2 regions of the Frigidibacter sp. MR17.24 genome follow, and region 2 is predicted to be linked to the other one. Evidence: riboswitches for the same ligand, from Rfam matches in the RefSeq annotation. Region 2 holds a riboswitch; the other holds the start of a gene.
The links. Region 2 has a riboswitch for cobalamin ahead of V8J39_RS21885 (energy-coupling factor ABC transporter permease). Riboswitches for the same ligand answer to the same signal wherever they lie in the genome.

Region 1 (3,394 bases), on a different contig from region 2:
GGGTGCGCCAGCCAAGGCCGGTTGCGGCCAGGCTCATCGCGCGCACCGCCCGCGGATCAGGATCAGCGCGAAGGCGGGCGCGCCGACCAGGGCCGTGACCACGCCGATCGGCAGCACCTGGCCCGGCACGATGATGCGCGACAGCACGTCGGCCGCGATCAGGAACACCGCCCCGATCAGCGCCGCAAGCGGCAGCATCCGGCCATGGCGCGGCCCGACCAGAAGCCGCGCGGCATGCGGGATCACGAGGCCGACGAAGCCGATCGCCCCGGTGACCGACACCAGCGCCGCCGTGGCCAGCGCCGTGGCCAGGATCAGCGTGGCCTGCACGCGCCGCACCGGCACGCCAAGCGCCGCGGCGCTGTCGGCGCCGAAGGTGAAGGCGTCGAGCGTGCGCAGGTGGCCCAGCGCGACGATCAGCACCAGCCCCGCCGCCGGCAGCGCCAGCGCCACGTCGGGCCAGCGCACGCCCGACAGGTTGCCCATGAGCCAGAACAGGATGCCGCGCGCCTGCTCGGCGCTGGCCGAGCGCGCGATCAGGAAGGTGGTGAGCGCGTGGAACAGCTGCGATCCCGCGATGCCGGCCAGGATGATCACGCCCGCGCCGCGCGGCCCCGCGCCGCCGCCCGCCGCCCGCGCCAGCGCCGCGACCAGCGCGAAGGCCGCGAGCGCGCCGGCGAAGGCGCCCGCCGACATCGACACCGCCCCCGCGCCCAGCCCCGCAAGCGCCACCAGCACCGCCCCGGTCGAGGCCCCGGCCGAGATCCCCAGCAGGTAGGGATCGGCCAGCGGGTTGCGCAGCAGCGCCTGCAGGATCGCGCCGCAGGTCGCAAGCCCCGCACCGCAGCCCGCCGCGACCAGCGCCCGCGTCAGCCGGTAGGACCAGATGATGCCCGCGTCGATCGGGTCGACCGGCAGGCCCGCGTCGAACAGCCGGTTCGCCAGCACCGCCAGCACCGTGGCCGGCGGGATCCGGGTCTCGCCGATGCAGATGCCGCCGATCAGCGCCAGCGCCAGCACCAGCGCCGCCGCCAGCACCCGCGGCGCGATCCCGCGCCGCCGCCGCGCGGCCGCAGGGGCAAGCGCGAGCGTCACGGCGCCAGCGTCTGCATCGCCGCGGTCAGCGTCTCAAGCCCGTCGACGACCCGGATCGAGGCCTCCATCTGCTGGGCGTCGAGGATCACGATCCGGCCCTCGCGCACGGCCGTCATCTCGCGCGTCACCGGGTCGGAGGCCAGGAAGGCCAGCTTTTTGTCGACGTCGTCGGCGGGGAAGCGGCGCCGGTCCATCCGCGCCAGCACGATGACCGAGGGGTCGGCGCGGGCGATGGTCTCCCAGCCGACGGTCGGCCATTCCTCGTCCGACTGCACGACGTTGCGCAGCCCAAGCTGGCGCATCATCCAGGCCGGGATGCCGCGCTGGCCCGCCACGAACGGGTCGAGGTCGAGATCCGCGCTCGAGAACCACACCACCGCCGAGGCGTCGGGCAGCGACAGCGCCTGCGCCCGGCCGACGGCGGCCGCCGCGCGCGCCTTCAGGTCGGCGACGATCTCGGCGCCCCGGGCCGGGCGGTCCATGATCGCGGCCATCTCCTCGATCGAGCGGTACAGCGTGGCGACGTCGAAATCGGCGCTGCGGGTGCCGTCCGAGCCGGTGAGGTTGTCCTTCGCCTCGCAGTCGGTGGGCATGACATAGGCGGGAATGCCGAGGTCGGCGAACTGCGCGCGGGTTCCGACCGCGCCCTGCGGCCCGATCATCCACTCGAACATCGTCGGCACGAAGCCCGGGCGGCGGTTGACCACCGCCTCGAAGCCGGGCGCGTTGTCGGCGATGCGCGGCACCCCGGCATCGACATCGCGATAGGCGGGCAGCACGTCGTTGAACCACAGCGCGGTGCCCGCCATCCGGTCGGCGACGCCCAGCGCATACAGGATCTCGGTCGTGGCCTGGCCGATGCTGACCACGTTCCCCGGCGGGCCGTCGAAGCGTAGCGGGTGGCCGCAGTTGTCGATCTCCAGCGGATAGCGCGTGCCCTCTGCCTGCGCGGGTGCGCAGGGTGCCAGCAGCGCGGCGAGCGCGAGGGCAAGGGTGACGGGACGGGCGGCGGGAAGGGCGGCGGGCGCCCGGTTCGGAAGACGGCTGGACGCGGGGGCCGGGGACCGCCGCAGGGAATGGGCACGCATGACTGCTCCTTCCGGGCACCCCGCCCGGGCTTGCTGATGGGGGATGGCAGGTCTCCTGACTCGCGGGTCGTGGCTTGCCCCGCCTTCCCGCGCCGTTGAGGGCGCAGTGGCATCGGGGGTCGCTCGCCGCTCACAGTTGCGGGGGCAGTCGCGGGTTCGGCGCCTGATGGCTACACCTCACCGCGTTCCCTTTTCATCCGGGCGGCCTGGCCGGCCCGGAAACCATCCGTTCCGGGATGCCCGAGCCGGGGGTGCGGGTCAAGCGGGCATGGTGGGCAAGGCGCAGCTGCATGGGGTGATCCGTATGAGTGTTATAATATAACAATCATGCCGGCCGGGGGCCGTCAAGCGGCTTTCCCTGCGCCGCGCGGGGTCAGCCCGGCGCGCGGGCCGCAGGGACATTCGGGTTGCCTGCGGCGGGGGGGCTTTGTATCGGTTGGCCATGGCGCAAGGGGCTCGGATGGAACTGATCATACTGGACGCGCGGCTGGCCGAGTGGGGCTTTCCCAGGTACCACAGCGCCGGTGCCGCCGCGATCGACCTCTTTGCCTGCATCGAGGCCCCGCTGCGCATCGAGGCGCAGGCGCCCGCGACCCTGGTCAGCAGCGGCGTCGCGCTGTCATTCGACGATGTCAGCCTTGCCGGGCTGGTGCTGCCCCGCTCGGGCCTCGGTCACCGCAAGGGGCTGGTGATGGGCAACGGCACCGGCCTGATCGATCCCGACTATACCGGCGAGATCTTCGTCAGCGCCTGGAACCGCAACCCGCCCGGCGCGGACCCGATCGAGATCCAGCCGGGCGAACGCATCGCGCAGATGGTCTTCGTGCCCGTCGTGCGCCCCAGCTTCACCGTCGTCGACCGCTTCAGCCGCAGCACCGAGCGGGGCGCCGGCGGCTTCGGCTCGACCGGCTGAGCGCCGGGCCGCGACCGCGAGGGGGCCACCACCCATGCAATCCGCCGCCAGATCGCCCGAGCGATGCCGGCCCTTCCGGGCGGGACGCTGATGCTGGTGGCCGCGATCGCCGCCGCGCTGCTGGCGCTGGCTTGGGCGCTGCGCCTGCCGCGCCGGGTGCTGGCCACGATGCTGGCGCTGCTGTGGCTCGCCGCGCTCTCGGCGCATCTGGTGCTGCCCGAGGGGGCGGGCCTGCGCCGCGCCATCGGCGGATCGGCGGCGGGCTGGTTCGCGCTGGGCCTCGCCGTGGCCGCGGTGC
Region 2 (3,394 bases):
CGCTCGAGACCAGCTTCGCCGGGCGCCGGATGCACCTGGGCTATCGGCTGGCCGAGCTGGCCACCCCCGCCCCCGGCCTGCCCGCCCGGGCGCGCGGGCACGAATTCCACTATGCCACGATCCTGTCGCAGCCTGATGCGCCGCTCGCGCGCGTCACCGACGCGACCGGCGCCGCGGTGCCCGAGACCGGATCGACGCGCATCCTGCCCGGCGGCGGGCGCGCGACCGGCAGCTTCTTCCACCTGATCGCCGAGGCCACATGACGACCGATCCCTTCCCTCCCGGCTCCGTCGCCTTCGTCTCGGCCGGCCCGGGCGACCCCGAACTTCTGACGCTGAAGGCGGTGGCGCGGCTGGCCGCGGCCGACGTGGTGCTGTTCGACGATCTCGCCTCGGGGCCGGTGCTGTCCCATGCCCGCGCGGGGGCCGAGCTGATCGCCGTCGGCAAGCGCGCCGGGCGGCCCTCGGCCAAGCAGGACCACGTCAACCGCCTGATCGTCGAGCAGGCGCAGGCCGGGCTGCGGGTGGTGCGGCTGAAATCCGGCGACAGCGGCATCTTCGGCCGGCTGGAGGAGGAGATCGTCGCGCTGCAGGCCGCCGGCATCGGCTTTCACATCGTGCCCGGCGTGCCCTCGGCCTGCGCGGCGGCGGCGGCGGCGGCGATCCCGCTGACGCGGCGGCTGACGGCGCGGCGGGTGCAGTTCATCACCGGCGCCGACGTGAGCGGCGGCCTGCCCGAGGCGATGAACTGGGCCGCGCTCGCCGATCCCGAGGCGACCACGGTCGTCTTCATGGGCCGGCGCACCTTCCCGACCTTCGCGGCGCTCCTGATGACGCGCGGCCTGTCGCCCGCCACCCCCGCGCTGATGGCCGAGGCGGTGGGCCAGCCCGAGCAGCGGCTGGTGCGGATGACGCTGTCGACGCTGGCGGCGCGGCTGGCGTCCGAGGCGCCGGGCACGGCGCCGGCGCTGATCCTTTACGGCCCGCTCGCGGGCGAGGACGGCGCAGGGACTTGACCGCCGCCTCACGCGCGCGTTACCTGAAGATCTCTTTGGTGCCCGCAAGCACGCCCCAGGCGTCGGGCTTCATCGGGAACGGGGAAGGGCGGACCCAATCGCGGCGCCCGAAGCCCCGGCCGCCCCCGCGACTGTATGCGGTGAGGCGGGCCTGCCACGCGTGCCACTGGGCCAAGCCGCCGCGCCGATCCTCGGCGCCGGAGCCCGGGAAGGCCGCAGGTCCGCCCTCGACCCGCGAGCCAGGAAACCGGCCTGAGAGGTGACCCTCGGACCGCCGTCGGGTGTGACGGCAAGGAGATCCTGATGCATATCGAACATGGCGTCGTCACCGGCGCGAAACTGCTGCTGAGCTATGGCACCGCCGCCGCCGCGGGCGCGACCGCGCTGAAGATGACGGCCGAGGCCGCGCTGGAGAAGGGGCTGCCCTCGCTCGCCGCGCGCTCGGTCCTTGCGACCGCCGCCGTCTTCACCTTCTTCCAAGTGCTGCCGCACCATCCCGTCGGCATCTCGGAGGTGCACCTGATCCTGGGCTCGACCCTGTTCCTGCTGTTCGGCGCCGCGCCGGCCGCGGTCGGGCTGGCGATGGGCCTGCTGCTGCAGGGCCTGTTCTTCGCGCCCTTCGACCTGCCGCAATACGGCATGAACGTCACCACGCTGCTGGTGCCGCTGTTCGGCCTGCGGGCGCTGGCCGCGCGGATCATCGCGCCCGGCACCGCCTATGTCGATCTGAGCTATGGCCAGGCGCTGAAGCTGTCGACCGCCTATCAGGGCGGGATCGTCGCCTGGGTCGGGTTCTGGGCGGTCTACGGCCAGGGCTTCGAGGCCGCGAACCTTGCCGCCATCGGGTCGTTCGGCCTGGCCTACATGTCGGTCGTGCTGCTGGAGCCGCTGGTCGACCTGGCCGTGCTGGCCGGCGCCAAGTCGCTGAAAGGGCTTGAGAAGTCCGGCATCGTGACGCCGCGCCTGCATCACGCCGCCTGATCTTTCGCGCTGGCGCGAAACCGTCTATCGCTTGCGGGCCCCGGGGATCGATCCCGGGGCCCGTTCCATGTCCGGGGGGCCCATGATCCATCTTTCGCTGGTCGGCATCGGCACCGGCCACCCCAAGCACCTGACCTTCCAGGCGGCCGAGGCGCTGCGCGCGGCCGACATCGTGCTGATCCCCGAGAAGGGCGAGGACAAGGCCGACCTTGCCGACCTGCGCCGCGCGATCGCGGCCGAGGTGATCGGCGACACCGGCCGGCTGCGGCCGTTCCCGCTGCCCGTCCGCGATCCCGCGATCCCCGCCTACGAGGCCCGCGTCGCCGACTGGCACGACCGCATCGCGGCGGTCTGGGACCGGGCGATCGGCCCCGGCCCGGCGAGGGTGGCGCTGATGGTCTGGGGCGATCCGTCGCTGTATGACAGCACCCTGCGCATCGCCGGGCGGCTGGCCGCGGTGCGGCCGGTGACGGTCGACGTGATCCCGGGCGTGACCTCGATCCAGGCGCTGTGCGCCGCGCACCGCATCCCGCTGAACGAGGTCGGCAAGCCCTTCGTGGTCACCACCGGGCGGCGGCTGCGCGACGAGGGCTGGCCCGCTGGCGTCGACACGGTGGTGGTGATGCTGGACGCGGGCGGCGCCTTCGCGGCCGTGCCGCCCGCGGGGGTGGAGATCTGGTGGTCGGCCTATGCCGGCATGACCGAGGAGATCAGCATCTCGGGCCCGCTGTCCGAGGTGTCGGACCGCATCCTGCAGACGCGGGCCGCGGCGCGGGCGCGCCACGGCTGGATCATGGACATCTACCTGATGCGCCGCGCCTAGGCCGGCTGTGCGATGCCGCGCGCCCGGGCAAGGCTGGCCGCGGTCTTCACGTAGCGGGCAAAGCCCAGGTCGCTTGCGTCGATGTCGGTCGCGCGGCCCGAGATCAGGTCCGCCAGCACCCGGGCCGAGCCCGCCGACATCGTCCATCCCAGCGTGCCATGGCCGGTGTTCAGCCACAGGTTCTCGACCGGCGAGCGGCCGACGACCGGGGTGCCGTCGGGCGTCATCGGGCGCAGGCCGGTCCAGAAGCTGGCGGCCTTCAGGTCGCCGCCGCCGACGAACAGGCTGCCGGCCGAGCGTTCCAGCGTGCCGCGGCGCTTGAGGTTCAGCGACTGGTCGAAGCCGTTGATCTCGGCCAGGCCGCCGATGCGGATCCGCTCGCCCAGCCGGGTGATCGCGATCTTGAACGTCTCGTCCATCACCGTCGATTCCGGGGCGCGCGACGGATCAAGGATCGGCGCGGTCAGCGAGTAGCCCTTGACCGGGTAGATCGGCAGCCGGAACCCCAGCGGCGCGGTCAGCGCCGGCGAATGCGACCCGAGCGCCAGCACGAAGGCATCGGCGTGGATCAGGCC

Region 1: linked by a shared signal. The riboswitch ahead of V8J39_RS17900 (ABC transporter substrate-binding protein) and the one ahead of V8J39_RS21885 (energy-coupling factor ABC transporter permease) in region 2 are both predicted to bind cobalamin.

The regions. Positions count from the first base shown of each region.
Region 1 covers NZ_JBAWKE010000006.1:164,415-167,808, forward strand. The annotation lists gene V8J39_RS17890 (ABC transporter ATP-binding protein) at 1-37, opposite strand, end outside; gene V8J39_RS17895 (FecCD family ABC transporter permease) at 34-1,095, opposite strand; gene V8J39_RS17900 (ABC transporter substrate-binding protein) at 1,092-2,183, opposite strand; cobalamin riboswitch at 2,225-2,411, opposite strand; gene dut (dUTP diphosphatase) at 2,644-3,096, shown strand; gene V8J39_RS17910 (HesA/MoeB/ThiF family protein) at 3,160-3,394, shown strand, end outside.
Region 2 covers NZ_JBAWKE010000013.1:6,539-9,932, reverse strand. The annotation lists gene V8J39_RS21895 (cobyrinate a,c-diamide synthase) at 1-263, shown strand, start outside; gene cobA (uroporphyrinogen-III C-methyltransferase) at 260-1,015, shown strand; cobalamin riboswitch at 1,035-1,285, shown strand; gene V8J39_RS21885 (energy-coupling factor ABC transporter permease) at 1,319-1,996, shown strand; gene cobF (precorrin-6A synthase (deacetylating)) at 2,079-2,819, shown strand; gene V8J39_RS21875 (D-amino acid dehydrogenase) at 2,816-3,394, opposite strand, start outside.